DNA from 2 places in the Priestia sp. TSO9 genome. Region 2 is predicted to be linked to the other one. Evidence: riboswitches for the same ligand, from Rfam matches in the RefSeq annotation. Region 2 holds a riboswitch; the other holds the start of a gene.
The links. A riboswitch is a leader RNA that binds a small molecule or an ion and turns the genes downstream of it on or off. The one in region 2 is predicted to bind cobalamin.
Positions count from the first base shown of each region.

Region 1: another riboswitch for cobalamin. It lies ahead of LJC66_RS10020 (ABC transporter substrate-binding protein); the one in region 2 lies ahead of LJC66_RS15605 (cobyric acid synthase).

Region 1 is NZ_JAJEKD010000013.1:353,519-364,080, forward strand. It holds gene LJC66_RS10000 (BrxA/BrxB family bacilliredoxin) at 35-472, shown strand; gene LJC66_RS10005 (class I SAM-dependent methyltransferase) at 607-1,383, shown strand; gene LJC66_RS10010 (YpjP family protein) at 1,767-2,369, shown strand; gene LJC66_RS10015 (thioredoxin family protein) at 2,558-2,872, shown strand; cobalamin riboswitch at 2,964-3,096, shown strand; gene LJC66_RS10020 (ABC transporter substrate-binding protein) at 3,355-4,314, shown strand; gene LJC66_RS10025 (adenosylcobinamide amidohydrolase) at 4,403-5,011, shown strand; gene cbiB (adenosylcobinamide-phosphate synthase CbiB) at 5,016-6,002, shown strand; gene cobD (threonine-phosphate decarboxylase CobD) at 5,977-7,056, shown strand; gene LJC66_RS10040 (bifunctional adenosylcobinamide kinase/adenosylcobinamide-phosphate guanylyltransferase) at 7,053-7,613, shown strand; gene cobS (adenosylcobinamide-GDP ribazoletransferase) at 7,610-8,383, shown strand; gene LJC66_RS10050 (histidine phosphatase family protein) at 8,341-8,955, shown strand; gene LJC66_RS10055 (bifunctional adenosylcobinamide kinase/adenosylcobinamide-phosphate guanylyltransferase) at 8,907-9,332, shown strand; gene LJC66_RS10060 (cob(I)yrinic acid a,c-diamide adenosyltransferase) at 9,329-9,898, shown strand; gene rarD (EamA family transporter RarD) at 10,034-10,562, shown strand, end outside.
Region 2 is NZ_JAJEKD010000015.1:164,578-175,139, reverse strand. It holds gene LJC66_RS15625 (SDR family oxidoreductase) at 1-661, shown strand, start outside; gene LJC66_RS15620 (nitroreductase family protein) at 1,130-1,777, shown strand; gene LJC66_RS15615 (APC family permease) at 2,201-3,772, shown strand; gene LJC66_RS15610 (YdcF family protein) at 3,831-4,394, opposite strand; cobalamin riboswitch at 4,542-4,721, shown strand; gene LJC66_RS15605 (cobyric acid synthase) at 4,814-6,340, shown strand; gene LJC66_RS15600 (FecCD family ABC transporter permease) at 6,546-7,604, shown strand; gene LJC66_RS15595 (ABC transporter ATP-binding protein) at 7,601-8,884, shown strand; gene LJC66_RS15590 (hypothetical protein) at 8,902-9,429, opposite strand; gene LJC66_RS15585 (Hsp20/alpha crystallin family protein) at 9,543-10,046, opposite strand; gene LJC66_RS15580 (spore germination protein) at 10,098-10,340, opposite strand; gene LJC66_RS15575 (spore germination protein) at 10,448-10,562, opposite strand, start outside.

The sequences.
Region 1 (10,562 bases), on a different contig from region 2:
TTTAGCGTGAATGATTGTTAGGAGGAATGTTAATATGTCAATGGCATATGAAGAATATATGCGTCAGTTAGTTAAACCAATGCGTCAAGAATTAACTCAAGCTGGTTATGAAGAATTAACAACAGAGGAAGCCGTAGTTGATTTTATGGAAAACGTAGAAGGCACAACTTTTGTTGTCGTTAATTCAGTTTGTGGATGCGCTGCTGGTTTAGCACGTCCTGCAGCAACGCAAGCGTACTTACAGTCTGAGCAAAAACCAGATCAAGTGGTAACTGTTTTTGCTGGCCAAGATAAGGAAGCAACAGCTAAAATGCGTGAATATTTTGGGGACATTGAGCCTTCATCACCGTCTATGGCGCTTTTAAAAGGAAAAGAAGTCGTTCATTTTATTCCTCGACATGAAATTGAAGGTCAGCCGTTAGAAGTTATTTTTGAAAACATTTTAAATGGCTTTAAGCAGCACTGTTCATAAAATGTCCTGCTTTTGTCACATCTAGTATATAGATTTTTAGAGAAAAATCGCATATACTTTATAAGAAAAAGGATGTCTATCGGCATCCTTTTTCTTTATGTAAATAGCCAAACAGTGTAGGGGGAGTTATGAAAGTGATTGTTACGACTGCTGGTCGAACAAATGAACAGATGATTGTAAAAGCCAAACAAGTAGCCGCTGATTTAAGTATACCTTTTGTAGTAAGAGAGAAGAAATCCGTTGCAGATCTTCAGAATCTTCAAGCTGCAGATGTGCTGGTTGTCGGTAAGAATAGAGTAGAGTTGCACGTTCAAAACGAAGAGGAACCTATTTTTTTTCATCCAAACTCCGCTATGTTTAGAGTGAAGAGATGGCTGCGGGGAGAACGTGATCCGTTTATTGAAGCTGCTGGTTTAGAAAAAGGAATGAGCGTGCTTGACTGTACACTTGGTCTTGCATCGGATAGTATGATGGCGAGCGCAGCGGTAGGGGAAAGCGGGAAAGTTGTCGGACTAGAAGGCAACCGCTATGTAGCTTATTTAGTCAAACAAGGGCTTTTAAATTGGGAAAGTGACGTACAAGAGTTGAACGATGCAATGAAGCGTATAAACGTGGTTCATCAAAATTTTGAAGCGTTTTTGGCGTGTTGTGAAGATAATTCTTTTGATGTTGTCTACTTTGATCCTATGTTTCAAGAGCAAATTGATGAATCGAATGGAATTAACGGTATTAAAGCAATAGCACTTTATACTACGCTGACGCCAATGGCTATACAAGAAGCAAAAAGAGTAGCCAAACAAAAGATCGTGCTAAAAGATCATTGGAAAAGCACTCGTTTTGAAGAACATGGATTTACCGTACAAAAACGAAAAACATCAAAATTTCATTACGGGACAATTGATATACAATAATAAACAAAAAAGTAAAATGAATCCCGATCATTGAAAAGACTTCCAAAACCTTTTAGGGATTAAAAAGTTTTGGAAGTTTTTTTTATGAATTTCATCTAAAGTTCATAAAAGTATGATATATTTTTGAACATAAAAATACTTTTGTGTTTAAGCATCCAGCAAAAAAGGAATATCTTGTATAGGTTTCCGCTCGGTGTGACAAGCTCAAACAGAAGAAGGAAGGTGCTAACTAAAAAGTCGTCGAATGCCCGTAGGCAGCATAAATGAATAAGCAAATATAGGTAAAAAATTAATAAGTATGTTACAATACCTAGTGAGTTATAACAATGAATTTTACGATATGAAAAGACCATATGGGAAAAGATGAGAAAGGAAAGATACGAATGCCTAGATGGATAAAAAGAATGCTAATTGTATTTATTACAGTATTTACATTTGGGCTTGTCACTCCACCAGAATATTTATACGTTGATGATGCAAAAGCGGACAAGCAACATAAAGCAGGGTATGTAAGAGAAACAACTCCTGTCACAGCTGTTATAGAAGATATTCATTTGCCATATGAAGAACCAAAATATGAAGACGTTTCATCATTTGTTACGTATGCAATGGAATCAGCTGAAAAACAGTCAGTGGAAAAATTCGGAACAAAAATTGGACCTGTCATTGAAGATGAATTTCGTCAAGCAGTGTTACCTAAAATTGAAGAAGTGCTGACCGACATTGGCACTGAGCGTGAACAGTCGATTCAGAATCTCGAGATAAGCGAGCATCCTGCTGCTGGCTACGGTGAAAAGATTTTCCATGTATATGACCGGGAAACCGGTCAGGACTTAATACGATTTCATGTACGGCGTGAAAATCCTCCAAAAGATGGATACTGGTTTAATTTTCACTATCATGCGGCTGCAGATAATTTTCAGAAGCATTATGATTTAGGGAAAATTTATTGGAACCGAAACATGCCGCCTAAATGGTTTAGCTGATAATAGACACAACATTCTGTGATTTCGAAATGTTAGCTTTTTTAAGCTAGCATTTTTTTACGTCTAAAACCGTTATGGTCTAAATAAGCTGAAACATTAGCACAACGATAAAAAAATCGTTTATAATGAAGTCAGACTTCTTACCATAGAATAGGGAGAAGGAACGAATAGATGCTGGAGGTAACACAATGAAACAATTTACGGAAGAAAAACAATTTCGCGAACAAATTAAGAACGAAACACTAAGCGTTGGGATTTTTACGACAACGTGGTGTCCTGATTGCAAACGTTTGGATATGTTCATTGATGAAATCGTTGACGAAAATACAGATAAAGCATGGTTTAAAATTGACAAGGATGAGTTTGAAGAACTTTCTGCTGAAAACAATGTAATGGGTATTCCTTCTCTTCTTGTATATAAAAACGGTGAAAAAATTGCACACTTGCACAGTGCAAATGCTAAAACGCCTGAAGCGGTCCGTGAATTTTTAGCAACTCTTTAATTCCCTAAGCTGCGAGAGCATTCTTGCAGCTTTTTTTTGTGAGAATGGCTATTTCCATTTTTCCATGAGTGGGGTATACTAGGACAAGTGAATAATCGTAAAGCAATAAGGTCTCAATTTAAAGATTGAGTGAAAAGGGAAGTCTGGTGAAAAGCCAGCGCGGTCCCGCCACTGTAAGCGCTTTGTGCGTAAGTCAGGAGACCTGCCTTATTGTTAGCTGTGAAACCTTCGAGGAAGGGTGAAGCAGGGTAATGAACATACATATCAAGTATAGTGAACGGATTCTTTTCCTGCTTATCTTGACGTTACCTGCTTTGCTTTCAATTGAAAGTAAAGCTTTTTTATTTTGAAGCTGCCTGCGAGCAGTATACATAGTCAAAGCGGAAAAACGGGATAGCGCTGCTTTTTGCATGATCATTTGCTTTTTCTTTAACGTGGAGGTTTCGTATTCACAATGAACAATATATAGGGGGAGTATTTAGATGAAAAAATGGCTTTCGTATTCCATTATTGCACTGTTAGTCATCGTACTTGCTGCATGCGGTGCAGGCAGCCAAAGCAACAGTGATAAAAAAACGAAGCAAGATACAGCACAAACGTCACAAGCTGCATTTCCTGTGAAGGTAAAAGACGCGCGTGATAAAGAAATTACGTTGAAAAAACAGCCTAAGAAAATTGTTTCACTAATGCCAAGTAATACGGAGATTGTATATGCCCTTGGCCTTGAAAAAGAATTAGTAGGTGTCACAAGCAACGATGATTATCCTAAAAGCGTAAAGAAAAAAGCGCAGGTAGGAGATATGAACGTTAATGCAGAAAAAGTTATTGCTTTAAATCCTGATTTAGTGCTGGCACACGCTTCAAGTATGGGCGTTTCGGATGAAGTATTTAAACAAATTGAAAGTGCGGGGATTCCGGTATTTGTTGTAAAAGATTCAACAACGTTTGATACGGTTTATGATTCTATTACCCAAATCGGTAAATTAACGGGTAAAACAAAAGAAGCTAATCAAACAATTAAAGACATGAAAGAAAAAGTAGCTTCAATTGAGAAAAAAGCAAAAACGATTTCAAAAGAAGATCGTAAAAAAGTATGGATAGAGGTATCAGGAGCTCCTGAGATTTATACAACAGGAAAAGGTACGTTCATGAACGAAATGCTTACTATGATCGGTGCTGATAACGTAGCGGCTAGTGAAAAGGGTTGGGTTAAGTTTTCTGAAGAGCAAGTTGTTAAGTTAAACCCTGACGATATTATCGCAACGTATGATGCAGACAAAAATGAGATTATGAAGCGTCCCGCTTGGAGCAGCATGACTGCTGTAAAAGAGGGTAACATCGAGAAGGTTGATCAAAACAAAATCAACCGCTTAGGACCTCGTATTGTAGATGGCTTAGAGGACTTAGCAAAAGCAGTATACCCTGAGGTGTACAATAAATAAGAAGAGGGACCATATTCCAGTTCGAATTGAAAAGGGGATTGGTCCCTTTTCACATCTTAAAATTGAAGAACGGCCTGAGCTTTTAATCATGAAAACCGAGACTTCTTATAAAACATACAGCTCAGGGGTTTTAGGAACAGGCATTACGGAAACGGACACCTTTTACAATCGATTTGTTCACAAAGACTATTATTCAGATACTCCTTCTTTGGAGTATGAGCAATATTTGATGAAAGAAAATGTGCGCCATGAGCAAATCGTAGGGTTGATGACAGCCGTTTGGTTAAAAGAAAGAGCGGTTTACTGTTATGAAGGCTACGGAGTAAGAGTAGCTTCCGTGATAACGGCTGGAGTAGGAAACGCAGTAGATATTATAGCTGACGAAGCTGTCCCGTTCTATTCCTCTCCCGGTACAATTAATATGTTTTTTTTCGTGGAAGGTACGCTTACGGATGCAGCGTTTTTACAGCTTTTTATTGCGGCCACAGAAGCTAAAACAAAAACGCTGTCACAGCTGGGTGTCATAGATCCGGCTACAAAGACGATTGCTACGGGAACATCTACGGACAGCATCTCAGTTGCAGCGTCTCAGCAAGGACCATTATATGAATATGCAGGCTCTATGACCGCTTTAGGGCAAGCGGTAGCCAAGCTGGTGAAAATAAGCTTAGAGCAGGGACTTAAGGGAAAGAGGTGAAGAAGTGAGTATTACACAAGCGATAATTGCACACATGACGGCCATGACGATTGCTTTACTAATTGACCGAATTATAGGCGACCCTGAAAATTGGCCGCATCCCGTTCGCTGGTTTGGCAAATGGATTTATTGGATGGATTCCAGATTAAATAAAGGTGCAGGAAAACGATTCAAAGGATTGCTTCTTGTGATAAGTATGGCTGTGCTCGCAGGAGTTGTTCCCTTTTTGTTCCTTCATGCTTTATACGAAGTTCATTTTATAGCAGGTGTTTTAGTAGAGGGCGTAATGATTGCGACTACTATATCCACTCGTTCTTTAAGCGAAGCTGCTTATAAGGTACAAAAGCCGCTTCAGCTAGGAGATATGGAGAAAGCTAGATATGAAGTAAGCATGATTGTGGGACGAGATACAGATCGTTTGTCAGAAGGAGAAATTGCCAGAGCCACGGTAGAGACCGTGGCTGAAAATACAAGTGATGGTATTACAGCTCCGCTTTTTTATGCATTTATAGGAGGAGGAGCCCTAGCGTTTTTTTACCGGGCTATTAACACATGTGATTCGATGGTTGGGTACAAAAATGACCGCTACTTTCTGTTCGGCTACTTTAGTGCAAAAACCGATGACGTATTAAACTATATTCCAAGTCGGTTAACTGCAGTGGTGATGACGGCTGTTAATGTAGCAAAAAGCCAGTATTCTCTTGGGCATGTAACGAGTTTGATTAAACGTGATGCTAAGAAGCATCCAAGTCCAAATAGCGGATACGGGGAAAGTGCAGTAGCTGCTCTTTTAGGTATTCAACTCGGCGGACTTAATACATACAAAGGCATAGAATCTAATCGTGCAAAAATGGGCGAACCGTTCATTCCTCTGCAAGCCGGTCATATTGAACAAGCTGTTTTCATTATGAAAAGGACGGTCTATGCTACGTGGTTATTATATCTTTTGTTAGGAGGAGTTATTAGTGCTATTACCTACACATGGAGCTAATCCTACTGTCTTTTTAAAAGCAATAGGGACCGAGAATTTGTCACACATAAAAGACTTTAGTGTGAACACAAATCCTTTAGGGGCTCCCCCTGTGCTTCACGAAAAGTGGAACGAATTCAAGGATGCTGCGTTTAGCTATCCTGACCCTCAAGTAACAGAGCTGAAAAATAAACTAGCAGCTCATCATGATGTTTCAGCTGCTCAAGTGCTGCCTACAAATGGCGCCGCTGAAGCGTTTTTCCTTATTGCTTCGTTATTTTCAGGAGAGAAAGCAGGGATTGTACAGCCGACTTTCGTTGAATATGAACAGGCAAGTAAAGCTTATGGATGTGAAGTGACGTACATTCCTTTAGCTGAAGAAAACGGCTGGAGCTGGGATATAGAGTTAATTATGAGCATCCTTCCGGATATAAAAGTACTTTGGATTTGTCATCCAAACAACCCAACAGGCGTTATGTATAGTCATGAGGAATGGATGAAAGTAGTAAAAGCTGCTGCTCATCATGGTACATACTTAATGATTGATGAGGCATTTGTTGATTTTGTCGAACATCAGCCTTCATTTGATTCTCTTATTCTGGATTATGAACATATCATTATTGTGCGTTCTATGACGAAGATGTTTAATATTGCCGGGCTTCGCCTTGGCTATATTTTGGCAAATGAAAAAATCATTAGCGAGATGTCTAAAAAACAGCCTCCTTGGAGTGTAAATGGATTGTCGCAGCAAGTAGGGATGATATGTGTAGATGAAAAAGATTTTGTGAAAAACACCGTACATTATATTAAACAAGAACGAAAACGAATCTTGAGTCAACTAGAGGAATGGGGGCTTTTGGTTTCTCCTTCTCAAACAAACTATTATCTTTGCAGCGTTCCGTCTTCTATTAAAACGCGTGAATGGCTTGGCTATTTAGCAAGCCACGGTGTGGTAGCCCGGCATACTGAAAACTTCCCATTTTTAAATGGACGCTATATCCGTTTGGCTGTGAAAACGAAAGAAGAAAATGACTATTTACTTAACGTAATCAAACAAGGACTTGATGAAATATGATCATCTTTATTAGCGGAGGCGTTCGAAGTGGAAAATCACGTGCAGCGGAGAATATGGTTCAAACTTTTTGTACAAAGCGCGCTGTTTATATTGCCACAAGCAGGCAAACAGATAAGGAAATGCAAAAACGCATCCAGCTTCATCAAACAGAACGCCAAGCAGCGAACACGCCTTGGGTAACGATCGAACAGTCTGTAGATTTACAACAAATTCTGCCAAATCTTCAAAGTGATGATGCTATACTTTTGGATTGTGTCACGAACTGGCTTGCCAATGAGCTTTTTTTAACAGAAAAAAGGTGGCAAACAAAAGAGGGCAAACAAGAGGTTTTTCGTCATATGATCAAAGCGCTCGATAAGCTGTTTGCGCAGTCTCAGACGGTTGTGCTAGTATCTAATGAACTGTTTGAAGCGGGCGTATTAGAGGAGCCCACATATAGCTATATGAAGATGTTAGGGAAATTACATCAGTATATTGTAGAAAAAGCAGATGTGGCTATTTGTGTAGAAGCGGGAATTTATCGTTTTAAAAAAGGAAAGGAATGTGTAGATATATGAAAGAATGGATAGCCATACTACGAATTTCTCTCCAGTTTTTTACGATTTTACCGCTGGCTAAAACGGTTCAATGGACTGAAAAAAGAACGGCACGCTCACTTTTTGTGCTGCCGTGGATTGGTATGTTACTAGGCTTGATGCTTTATAGCTTTTTACAGCTGCTTCAATCTTCACCTATCACTACGATTGTTGATAGTATTTTAGTTTTGCTTTTACCGCTTATCTTAACGGGTGGTCTTCATTTAGACGGCTGGATGGACGTAAGCGATGCGTATTTTTCTCATCAGTCAAAGGAAAAAAAACTGCAGATTTTAAGTGATCCGCACGTTGGGTCTTTTGCTATTCTTTCTCTTATGGTTCTTCTGCTGCTGCGTTTTAGTGCGATCTATGAATTAGCGTCTCTTTCTTCTTTATCAATTTGGGCATGCTTAGTTGTCTTTACCCTTCCAAGAATTGGAGCAGCCTTTTTGTTGATGAGAGATAAGCCCGCTAAAGATACGGGTCTGGCTGCTTATTTTCAAAAAGGAGTCACCAAACGGTCTATTTATGTATTTATCGTCATGAGCCTATTCTTAGTTGCTATTTTCGCTGTTTTTATGGACAATAAATTCATTATTCTTTTCTTTGCCGGTTTTTTATGGCTGTGGATACGGTTTTATCGTTCGCAGTTTGGGGGCGTAACAGGAGATGTTATAGGGGCAACCATTGAAGGAGGAGAAACGTTTTTATGGATAATTCTTTGGTTATCACATGTATTCGTCACGGCATGACGCTTGAAAATCAACAGAAAAAATATATAGGGTGGAGTGATCCGTCTTTAAGTACAGAAGGGAAAAATGAATTAAAAGAGCTTTTTCTAGAACCTCAGCTCGTTATTTCCAGTGACTTAAAAAGAGCGCTAGAAACAAGTGCAGTTGTTTTTCCAAAATCTCAGGTGGTTAAAAGTAAAAATTGGCGTGAGCTGCATTTTGGAGATTGGGAAGAGAAGACGTATGAAGATTTAAAAAACATACGGGCGTATAGAAATTGGATTGATCACTGGACAGAACATACGCCTCCGAAGGGTGAAAGCTTCTCAAGCTTTTCAAACCGAGTTTGGGGAGCGTGGGAAGAAGCGGTCGATTTGGCGGCCAGTCGGCATTTGCGTCACATTGCTATTGTTTCGCACGGCGGACCACTGCGTTTACTTGCATCCCATTTTAAACAGACAGCGTCGCTTTGGGATGTTTCTTTTTCTTATGGAGAAGGTTTTTCAGTAGCGTGTACATACAAACAGGCAAAGGAGAGAAGAGCATGCATTTCGTATTCGGCGGTGCATTTACCGGCAAAAGAAAATGGGTGAAGCAGCATTATGCCAGTGAGTCGGTAAAATGGCATTGTTTGTATGAAGACCCTGTTTTACCAGCGCTTGAGTTCGAAGAAAGTTACATAGTGCTAGAAGGATTTGAGCACTATGTTAAGGAATTAATACATAGCGAGCTGGAGTCTCCGCACCTTGTTGTTGAAAAGTTGATACAGAAGTGGAGAGACAGCGGTGTATGGGAACAGTTGATAGTGATTGGAACTGAAGTCGGCAGAGGGATTGTTCCTTTAGATCCAACAGAGCGGCAGTGGAGAGATGAGTGCGGGTATGCGTATCAGTATTTAGCAGCGCATGCCCGGAAAGTAGATCACATTTGGTACGGAATTGCTAATCGATTGAAGGAGGAAATACAATGAACATTTACACAAAAACAGGGGACAAAGGGCAGACAAGCTTAATTGGAGGACGAGTAAATAAAGACGATATTCGAGTGGAAGCATACGGTACGATTGATGAGCTAAATGGCTTTGTAGGTCAAGCAATTTATCAGCTGGATGAAGCAGCATTAAAAGATGTAAAAGAAGAGCTAATTACGATTCAACATGAGCTTTTTGACTGTGGAAGTGATTTAGCATTTGCAAAAGATGATCATCCGTACAAAGTAACAAACGACATGATATCAGTACTTGAAAAACGCATTGATGTCTATATGTCAGAAGCGCCGGCCATTGAGCGTTTTATTTTACCTGGAGGCACACCTGCAGCAACAACGCTTCATATTTGCCGGACGATTACACGCCGCGCAGAACGGCTTGTTGTTGGCGTGCAGCGTGAGCATAAAATTAATGTGGCGGTGCTTCAGTATTTAAATCGTTTATCCGATTATTTTTTTGCTGCGGCTCGAATCGCTAACGCGCGAGAAAATGTACAGGATGTAGAGTATATTCGCAGTGCTAAAGTATTTAAACAGCCTAAAAAATAAGGTATAAAAAACGGTCGAGCTAAAAGCGATCGTTTTTTTTATGAGCTATTTCGATAGGCAAAATAAAGCTATAAAAAAGAGGTAAATGCATCTATAATGATAAGAGACAGAGAGATAAAGAAAAGAGGTTGAGAAATGAATCAAGATTCTAAACGAGCAGGTATTGTTTATACAGCCAGCGCTTACGTTATGTGGGGGCTTTTTCCGCTTTACTGGAAGCTTCTTGGCGAAGTGAATGCGAATGAAATACTCGCTCACCGTGTCATATGGTCATTTGTTTTTATGCTTTTACTTTTGCTTGTGACAAAGCAAATGAGTGCTTTAAAGAAGATGCTTGGTTTATTATTTCGTAATACGAAACAAGCGGTCATTTTATTTGTGGCTTCAGTGCTGATCAGCATCAACTGGTTCGTTTACATTTGGGCGGTTAACCATAATCATATTATTGAAACAAGTTTAGGTTACTACATCAACCCGCTCGTTAGTATTTTGCTTGGTATAGTCGTTTTAAAAGAGAAGCTTAATTTTTGGCAGGGTGCTTCTGTTGGATTGGCTGCTATAGGTGTTATCGTTATGACAGTTACATACGGGCATATCCCATGGGTATCATTAAGCTTAGCGTTTAGCTTTGGTTTGTACGGTCTTGTAAAAAAGACGATTCAAT
Region 2 (10,562 bases):
AAAAGTGGTATTGGCAGATGTGGACGAAACCGAAGGAGAGCGTCACGCAGAAGCTATTCAAAGACAAGGCGGAGAAGCAATTTTTGTAAAAACAGACGTCCGAAAAGAAGGCGACATTTTAAATCTCGTTGAAAAAACGGTCAGTACTTATAGGACGATACATATTTTGATTAATAATGCAGGCGTTTCCCGCTGGAAATCACCGTATGAGCTAACCATTGATGAATGGGATGACATTATCAATACGAACCTGCGCAGCGTGTTTCTATCCTCTCGCGAAGCAGCTAAGGTGATGAGAAAAAACGAAAGCGGAGGCTCCATTGTAAACTTAGCTTCTACAAGAGCTACAATGTCTGAACCTCACACAGAAGCTTATGCTGCTACAAAAGGAGGAATCGTTGCTTTAACTCATGCACTTGCCATTTCACTTGGTGATGACAACATCACAGTAAATGCTATTTCTCCAGGATGGATTGAGACATCTGACTACGATGGCCTTCGTGAAATCGATCATACGCAGCATCCGTCTAATCGGGTGGGAACGCCAGCCGATATCTCAAAAGCGTGTATGTACTTAACAAACGTTGAAAATGATTTTGTAACAGGAGCTAACCTCGTAGTAGACGGGGGAATGACGCGAAAGATGATTTATGAACATTAAGCATCTATAAAAAAAAGGCTAAGACAAAAGTATTTTAGACGAAGTGAAAAAATGAACCATTGATCAAATTTTTGATTAGTGGTTCATTTTTTTGTTACGGTAAACGTAGGTTTCACCTGTTTCGTTCCTTCTAGCAGTTGATTGAAGGGCACGACGAAGACTCCGGCGGAAAAAGCGGTTCAGCTCATATATCCCATTTGTTCATTTTAGATTGGATTCATTTCGTTATGTCTCAACCTCTTTTGATAATCAACAGAAGAAATAATAATTTTTCTGTTGACAGATAATAATAATCATTGTAAAGTAAGTTACATAAAGTAATTAAATTTCAATTAATATTTTTTTAGTTTAATATCTCGAATTAGAGATATAAGAATTCATTATATCTTGTTTATCTCCTTTTATCAGGGGGAAGGGTATAAACATGCAATTTAAGCTTAAAAAAACAAACAATTAGGAGTGTGGAAAATGGGTTTTTTAGATAAATTATTTGATAAATCAAGTGATCAACAACAGGTTGGAAAAGATTTTTATGAAGCAATTAAAAACCGACGTTCTATTTATGCAATTGATAAAAATGTAAAAATATCAGAAGAAAAAATTGAAGAAATTATTAATTTTTCGGTAAAACATACTCCTTCATCATTTAATTCTCAAAGCGCACGTGTAGTTGTTTTATTTGGTGAACAGCATGATAAAGTATGGGATATTACGAGAGAAACGCTTCGTAAAATTGTTCCAGCTGAAAATTTTTCAGATACGGATCAAAAAATGAACTTATTCGGAAGCGGCTATGGAACAGTTCTTTTCTTTGAAGATCAAGAAGTAGTTGAAGGATTGCAAAAGCAGTTCGCATCTTATAGCGAAAACTTCCCGGTTTGGTCTAACCAATCATCAGGCATGCTGCAGCATGTGATCTGGACAGCACTTGAGCTAGAAGGCCTAGGAGCAACATTACAGCATTACAATCCATTGATTGACGATGAAGTAAAAGCAGCTTGGAATATTCCAAGCTCATGGAAATTAATTGCTCAAATGCCATTTGGTAATCCTGTGTCACCTGCGGGAGAAAAAGAATTTCAACCGCTAACTGAACGTGTAAAAGTATTTAAATAAGCAAAAAAAGGCACGGACAAAATTATTTTATTTGAAGCAAGATCCGAACGATTCATCGTTCGGGTTTTTTTATTGGGATGGCAAGCGTAGGTTTTGCGTATGTAGCTGCTTCTAGCGGTTGATCTCGTTATGCCTCAGCCCTTTTGTTATGATAAATAGTTTGAATATTCTTTTATGTTTAATCTAAGAAAAATGCGGTTAAATAGGAGGAGTAGTCCTCAAATCTTCGGTGGAATTTATGCGCTATACATAAGCAATTCAATGATGTTTTGTAAAAAAATAAAGTTTTTAACTTGGTTTTTTAGAGAATATTTGTTAACATATCCACTTGTGAGGTCTTAGTAAGAGGAGGATGATGTAAAGAATCCCATATCGGACGCAAGGGCGTAGATATGTGGAGTGGGAATTTTAAAGGAGGATTTTATGTCTGATCAAGGAAATCAAGGAAAATTTAAAAAATCAATATCGTTACTTGACCTAACGTTAATTGGGATGGGAGCTATTTTTGGTTCCGCTTGGTTATTTGCGGTTAGTAACGTAGCGTCAAAGGCTGGTCCAGCCGGGAGTTTTTCGTGGCTGATTGGCGGAGTCATTATTTTACTTATCGGCTTAGTGTATGCTGAACTTGGAGCAGCGCTACCGCGTACCGGTGGAATTATCCGTTATCCGGTTTACTCACATGGTCATTTAGTGGGTTACTTAATTTCATTCATTACCATTATTGCTTACACAAGTTTGATTGCCATCGAGGTAACGGCTGTACGTCAGTATGTTGCGTTTTGGCTTCCTGGTCTAACTAAACATGGTTCTGAATCGCCTACTACAATCGGCTGGTTATTTCAGTTCGCGTTATTAACACTATTTTTTATCATTAACTACGTAAGTGTAAAAGCATTTGCTAAGTCAAATGTCATTATATCTGTGTTCAAATATGCGGTTCCTCTTACAATTATCGTCGTGTTAGCTTATCACTTTAAATCAGCTAACTTTACAACTGGCGATTTTGCTCCGTTTGGTTTTAATGGTATTCAAGCAGCCATTTCAACAGGTGGCGTTATGTTTGCTTACCTAGGACTTCACCCTATCGTTTCTGTAGCCAGTGAAGTTAAAAACCCGCAGCGTAATATTCCAATCGCGCTCATTATCTGTATTGTACTTTCAGCGATTATTTACACAGCACTGCAAGTATTGTTCATTGGTAACATCCCGGCTGATATGCTATCAGGAGGATGGGGAACAATTCAAGAGCAATTCTCTTTACCATTTAAAGATATTGCACTTATTTTAGGCCTTGGCTGGTTAGTAACGCTTGTTATTTTTGATGCTATTTTATCACCAGGCGGTAACGGGAACATCTTCATGAATACAACTTCTCGTTTAGTTTATGCTTGGTCTCGTAATGGAACATTATTTAAACGTTTCTCAAAAGTAGATAAGAAAACAGGAATTCCACGTGCGTCACTATGGCTATCATTTGGAATGTCCGTATTCTGGACACTGCCATTTCCTTCTTGGGAAGCGCTAGTAAACGTATGTTCAGTGGCACTTATTCTGTCTTATGCGATTGCGCCAATTTCAGCTGCTGCATTCAGAGTAAATGCAAAAGACCTTAAAAAACCTTTTAAATTAAAAGGCATGAGCGTTATTGCTCCTGTTTCATTTATTTTCTGTTCATACATCGTATATTGGTCAGGGTGGACGACAATTTCTTGGCTTCTAGGATCACAGCTTCTAATGGTTGTTATCTACGTAGCGTTTAAGAAATACGTACCAACTGACGTTGTAAAGTTTGCACAGCAGCTTAAATCTGCATGGTGGCTAGTTGCTTATTATATTATTATGCTTGTTATCTCTTATCTAGGTTCATTTGGTGGAGGACAAGGTGTGCTAAGCAACCCGCTTGACTTAATTTTAATTGCTCTTGTTTCACTCGGTATTTTCTACTGGGCGAAATATACAGGTTTACCAAAAGCAGTTATCGATACAGATGATTAATAAAAAACACGGCATGAATTCATGCCGTGTTTTTTATTTGTAGAGGTACTTACTCTATTTATTTATCAAACAGCCATGTTTTTAAAATAGCAGCATACTCACGAAAATAGGCTTGAAGTTTAATTGAATTTGGTGTCTTTGCACCTAAGGGATAAACGTCAAAGCCTTGACGTTTGGCAATAATAGAGGCGCGAAATAAATGAAAATCACTGCTAACAAGCACGACTTTTTTGTGTTGAATATCAACTTTCTGTTTAGTAAAAGTAAAATTCTCAAAAGTAGAAGTTGACTGATCTTCTTTTATAATTCGATTCTTTTTAATTCCTTCTTTCCGCAAAAAACGATAGGCTGCCTCTGCTTCAGAAATTTCTTCATCGGATCCTTTTCCGCCCGTTAAGATAACTTTTGTTTGTTGATGTGCTTGTAAATAAGATAAAGCCGTCTTTACTCGTTCTTTTAAACTAGGAGACATTTGGTCACCATCTACTTTAGAGCCTAAAACAAGCACATAATCTGCGTTTTGTGGAACAGGCTTGTGAGCAGTTTGATACATACAAAAAGATATGATTGCTATATAAAGAACAAACACGCTGATAAAGACATAAATGATTTTTTTCTTCAACTGTGATCACCTTCCTAGCTATTCCATAAGATGTTTGGAAAATAATTGTTATTATAGCATACGAGACCCAAATAAGTATAAACACAGTAATATATAATAATAGAAGAAAATCGTTATTGTGAATGGTTATAAAATTCGTTACAATAAAGAATAAATGATTTTAAAAGTGCCTCTAAGGAGGATAATAGGGAAATCGGTGTAAATCCGGTGCAGCCCCCGCTACTGTAAATGTGGATGAACCTGCAAAGACCCACTAATCAAACTAGGAAGGGTGCAGAAGTAAAATGAAGCATAAGCCAGGAGACCTGCTTTTAAAAACCCCTTATTTTTCGGTGGGAGAAATAAGTCAAGACAATGTGTTAATGAGCGCATGACCAAACCTTGACTTTTACAGTTAAGGTTTTTTTATGTGGTAGGGAGTGGAAAAAGTGAAAAAAGGAAAACCGCTTATGATTCAAGGAACGCACTCAGACGCTGGAAAAAGCATGATTGCTACAGCATTTTGCCGTATTTTTAAAGAAGACGGCTATCAAACTGCACCGTTTAAATCGCAAAATATGGCGCTTAATTCATACATTACAATGGATGGAAAAGAAATTGGCAGAGCGCAGGGAATTCAAGCAGAAGCGGCTGGAGTAGAAGCAACAACCAATATGAATCCTATTTTAATTAAACCAACTCGTGATCATGAATCTCAAATTGTCGTTCACGGAAAACCGCTGCGTAATATGTTTGCTTTTCAGTATCGGCAAGAATTTTTTAATGAAGGTTTGAACGTTATCACGGAAGCTTATAAAGAGCTCGCCAATCATTATGATCGAATTGTGATTGAAGGCGCTGGAAGTCCTGCCGAAGTCAATTTGAACGATCGGGAACTCGTAAATATGCGCGTTGCAAAAATAGCAGAAGCGCCTGTTGTGTTAGTAGGAGATATTGATAAAGGTGGAGTTTTTGCGAGCCTAGTAGGAACTCTTCAATTGCTTCCAGCTGAGCACAAGCCCAGAGTTGTCGGGGTGTTAATCAATAAATTCCGAGGAGATTTAGAACTGTTAAAACCGGGGCTAAAGTGGTTTGAAGAATACACAGGCGTTCCGGTCCTAGGCGTTATTCCTTATATGCACGACGTGGAAATTGACGCAGAAGATTCATTATCCCTCAGAAATTACTCAACCCTTGTGAATCCGTTAAAAGAAATTGATATTGCGGTTATTTCGTACCCACGCATCTCAAATTTTACAGACATCGATCCTTTAAGCTTAGAAGAAGACTGTCATGTGAGGCTTGTAACCAAGCCATCACAACTAGGTACGCCTGATTTAATTGTTTTACCAGGAAGCAAAAATACGATTGAAGATGCGCAGTTTTTACAAGAAAGCGGCCTGGCTCTAGCCATTAATCAAGTCTTGAACGCAACGAACGCTCACGTTATTGGCATCTGCGGGGGATATCAAATGTTAGGCGAGACGATTACGGACCCCGATGCAGTAGAGTCCCGGATTGAATCTATTAAAGGGCTGGGTTTGCTTCCAGTGGAAACCGTTATGACAACCAGCAAAAAAACAGAAAGAGTTTCTGGATATGTTCAGTTAGAGAGTGAGAAGGTTTCGATTGAAGGCTATGAAATTCATATGGGAAAGACGGTTTCTAAAAGTTTGACGGAAGCCTTTGCGGTGGTAGATGATCAAAAAGAAGGAACGGTTAAAGAAAACATCATTGGCACGTATGTTCATGATGTGTTTCATAACGATGCTTTGCGCAGAGCTTTGCTTAATCAAATTCGTAAACATAAAAAATTGCCACCTATTACGGATACATTCAACAGCCGTCTGCAAAAAGAGGAGTCTTTTTCAAAAGCAGCAGCATATGTGAGAGAAGCTGTAGATATGGAAAAGCTGTATCATTTAATAGACAACTATAAAAGCCCGGAGCAAGCACAAAAAGTATAGCTTGTAGAGGCTTTCGCTTGTTTTTTTACCGAGAACTTTAGTACGCTGTGCTACGTTGCCTAGTTCAACAGTCTAGCACTCGCAACAAATAAAAGATAATTGTTTCCCACTCTATATAGGGTGGAAACATGGTTTATGGACAGGAAAATGAATGGTTAATGTAATGTAAAACATCATGCCTCGTTTCCTAGAGGAGCTGAAAGTATTGATTTTTAAACGTATTTTTTTAAACAAAGCATCTATCTTATACATAGTTAGTTTATTTATTGTATGTGTTTCGGTGATTATGGGCGTATTTATTGGTACAGTTTCGTTAACCGTAGGAGATACAATTAAAATTATTATTGGTCACCTTACCGGACTATCCTTATACCATGGTCCAGAGAACATGGATTTAATCATATGGCAAATTCGATTTCCAAGAGTACTGGTGGCATTTTTAGTAGGAGCGTCGCTTTCGATAGCAGGGGCCGCCTTTCAAGGGCTATTAAGAAACTCTCTTGCCGACCCTTACACGATTGGGGTTTCCTCAGGTGCGACCCTTGGCTCTGTCATGGCAATTTATTTTCATTGGAGTATTTTTGGTTTATCTATCTTCACGCTGCCTGTAGTCGGTATTGTATCTGGATTTATTACTCTCCTTTTAGTTTTTGGTATTACAAAGCTCGCAAGCGGCAATTTGGCCAATGAAACCATCATCTTAGCGGGGATTATTTTATCATCCTTTATGAGCGCGCTTATCTCATTAATTGTGGCTCTTTCTCCCGAAGAAGATGTAAGGCAGGTTTTATATTGGCTAATGGGAAGCGTATCGATGCGGGGATGGTCTCATATTCAAATTTTAGGGCCGTTCTTTTTGATCGGTACAATTATGCTGTTGTTACACGTAAAAGAGCTGAACGGCTTAGCATTTGGCGATCAATCCGCTCAGTTTATGGGAATAGACGTAAAGAAGAAAAAAAGAATGATTTTAATAGGTGCATCCGTATTAACAGGGGCTGCGGTATCAGTATCTGGGGCAATTGGATTTGTTGGCTTAGTTATCCCCCACGTAGTGCGTCTCGTAGCGGGAGCTAATCATAAGCATGTACTGCCGCTTTCTATTTTAATTGGAGGAAGTTATTTGGTTTTAGCAGATTTATTGGCACGAACGATATTAGAGCCTCGTGAACTGCCGATTGGAGTTGTAACCGCCTTAATTGGTTCGCCGATTTTCACCCTGCTCCTTGTAAAAGAACGTATGCGGAAGAGAGGAATATCATGATTGAACTATATAATGTGACAGGAGGATACGATAAGCAGCAGCCGACCGTTCGTGACATCACGTTCACCGTAGACAAAGGTTCTTTTGTTGCTTTACTAGGACCAAATGGAAGCGGGAAAACAACGCTTATTCGCTTAATTATGAATGTATTAACCATTCAATCAGGAGAAGTGAAGGTGGAAGGAAAGTCAGTAAAGGCTTATTCACCAAAACAACTGGCGCAAAAAGTTGCAGTCATGACGCAAGAAAATCAAATTGGATTAGAATTTACGGTTCAAGAAATTGTTTCACTTGGACGTTATCCTTATCAGGCAAAAGGATTGTTTAGCACCGTATCAGCACAGGATGAAGAAGTGGTGGAAAGCGTGATGAAATTAACAAACGTCTGGCACTATAGAAACCATACTTTTCAATCGCTAAGCGGTGGAGAAAAACAGCGGGTTTTGCTGGCTAAAGCACTAGCGCAAGAACCTGACTACTTACTTCTTGATGAACCAACGAATCACTTAGATGTAAAACATACAATGGAACTACTTCAGCTGTTAAAAACTTTACAGCAGGAAATGAGCTTGACGGTCCTGGCCATTTTGCATGATCTCAACATTGCCTCGCTGTTTGCAGATAATGCCGTGTTACTGAAAGATGGAAGAGTAGAAGAAACGGGGATGGATGCCATTTTTCAGGATGCAGCTACGTTAAAAAGAGTATATGGCGTTGATTTGCATGTATTTCACCATCCTGCTGTGAATAAGCGACAAATTGCTTTTGTGCCGCCTTATCAATATCCAGAGACGGACTTCCATGAGTTGTATCAGTTGCAAAAGGAACCGGGCAAGCTATGTTTATCCTTTGTTCGTCCTTTGAGAACTCTTTCACTGAGTTCCAATGAAACAGGTCTAGACTGGTGTCAAGAAATTGTTCAACAGCAAAACAGTGCTAACGCGGTATGGAAATCTGAGTCTTTATCTAGTCATGAAGTTCGCTTAAAAGACGATAAAGGTTACTCGTGGCTGGCTGTGCTGACACATGGACAAAAAGAAAACGAAGTAAATATTGTGCTACTAACAAATGCGCCGCTTTCGGACGGGAACTTACTTCATGCTGCGATGAAGGTAATTGAGTACCGGGCTTTCTTAGGAAAAACAGGACGTATTGTTGTAGCATCATCTCATCATAAAGAAGAAAATCAAGAAGAAATTTCAGAGTTCTTGATGGGACGCCTTAAAAAAGAATTACAACTATTTATGGAAACAAAAATGACCGACAATTGCTTTAAATAAGCAGTAGCGGTCATTTTTTATTCTTCGGAGTGATCATCAGGTTTTTCTGTTTCACCTCCTGAACTCATCGTTGTCTCAGTTGTATGTTCATCAATCTTTTTTTCTTTTAGCTTAACAGAAAACAAGTCTTTGACTTCTTCATCTACTTGATCAGAGTCAGCGCTGTAAGTGGTGCCGATGTTTAAGTGACCGGTCAAATCTTTAATGCCTAGCTGGCCGAAATTATTACTAAGATCAATTTTGTCTAATAATACTTTTTCGACCATGATTTTTTCAACAACAATGGACTGCTTTGGCTGAGTTACTTCATCAATCTTTTTGTCAAGAGTTTTCATCATCTCATATAAGGCTGTATTGGACGATTCTTCCTTTAACGCAGAGAGCTGATTTTGAATAGCTTCGAAATTAGGAGCTGACTGCATAGCTGATAGTAAATGAGCTGTTTGCTCGTGCAGTTGAGACAGTGATTGAATAAGGTGAGCTGATTCATTTAATTGCTGATGAAGCTCTTCTATTTTAGGGATCGCGTCGGTTAAATGCGCCACTTTTTAAATTTTCCATGATTCATATTTGTCACCTTCTTTAAAAGAAATAAAACAAGGCCTTTTGCAGCTTTCTATTTTATATGTATGCATGAAAACAGAAAAAAACGTCCACTTTAATCTAAATCGTGGACGTCTATTTGAGACATAGGAATATTAACATGTTTAGGCATCCGGATTTCCAACACTCCGGAACGATATACGGCGCGTGTACCTTTTTTACGAACCGAACAAGGAAGCTGAATTTCTTCTTTGAAGGATTCTTCTCCATCTATTCCTTCAATCGTACACAGATATGGAGTATGATAGACTTTAATGCTTGATACAATATCGCGGTTAGGAATTTTTAACTGCACAATGCATTCATCTAATGTATTGATGACGTTTGAATCAAATCTTCTTAACTGTTGTCCATGACCTTCATTTCCCACATCCTGCTGTTCTTTCATCATGTCTTGGGCTTGCTTAAAGAATTCATTTCCTTGCATAAAATCCGGAAAAGAATGGGACATCGTAGAAGAAATCATTTGCTGAATATATTTATTCATGTCTTTAGATGCCATTCCTTTTGGGATATTTTCCATCATTCCTTTAAAAGGAGACTTTCCAAATGGAAACATATTTACACACCTCCTTGTAATGTGCCAAGTAAAACGACAAAATTGTTAAAGCTAAATTTGATTTCCAATTGGAGCTGAAGGGTTTGCAATTTGATCTTGATCGCTTACATCAGGATCTAACACGCCTGTATTCATTTGAGAGCAAGTAGGAGAGAAGTTACCTAGAGAAAAATTCGCTCCGTTAAATTTTGAGTTCGCCGTGTGACTGTTTTGAATGGTGGAACCAAAATCAATATTTGCGTTTTGCGTGACACCGTTTGTTACGATATTAAAAACGTTAATTTGAAGAGGCATAAAGAGACCCCTTACTGTTTTTATTCATTCTACTCCAACGGCCTATTGCATTTAGAGAGAATGTATTCACCGTTTGTCGTCATGCTGTTGACAAGCATTGCCCTATATCACTGCTGATAACCATTGACATGATCAACGTTTGCAATATCTGTTTGGTCATTTGTATCAGGATCGATATAAATGTTTCGCATTTTCGAGGAAGCAGGTGAGACATCGCCATAA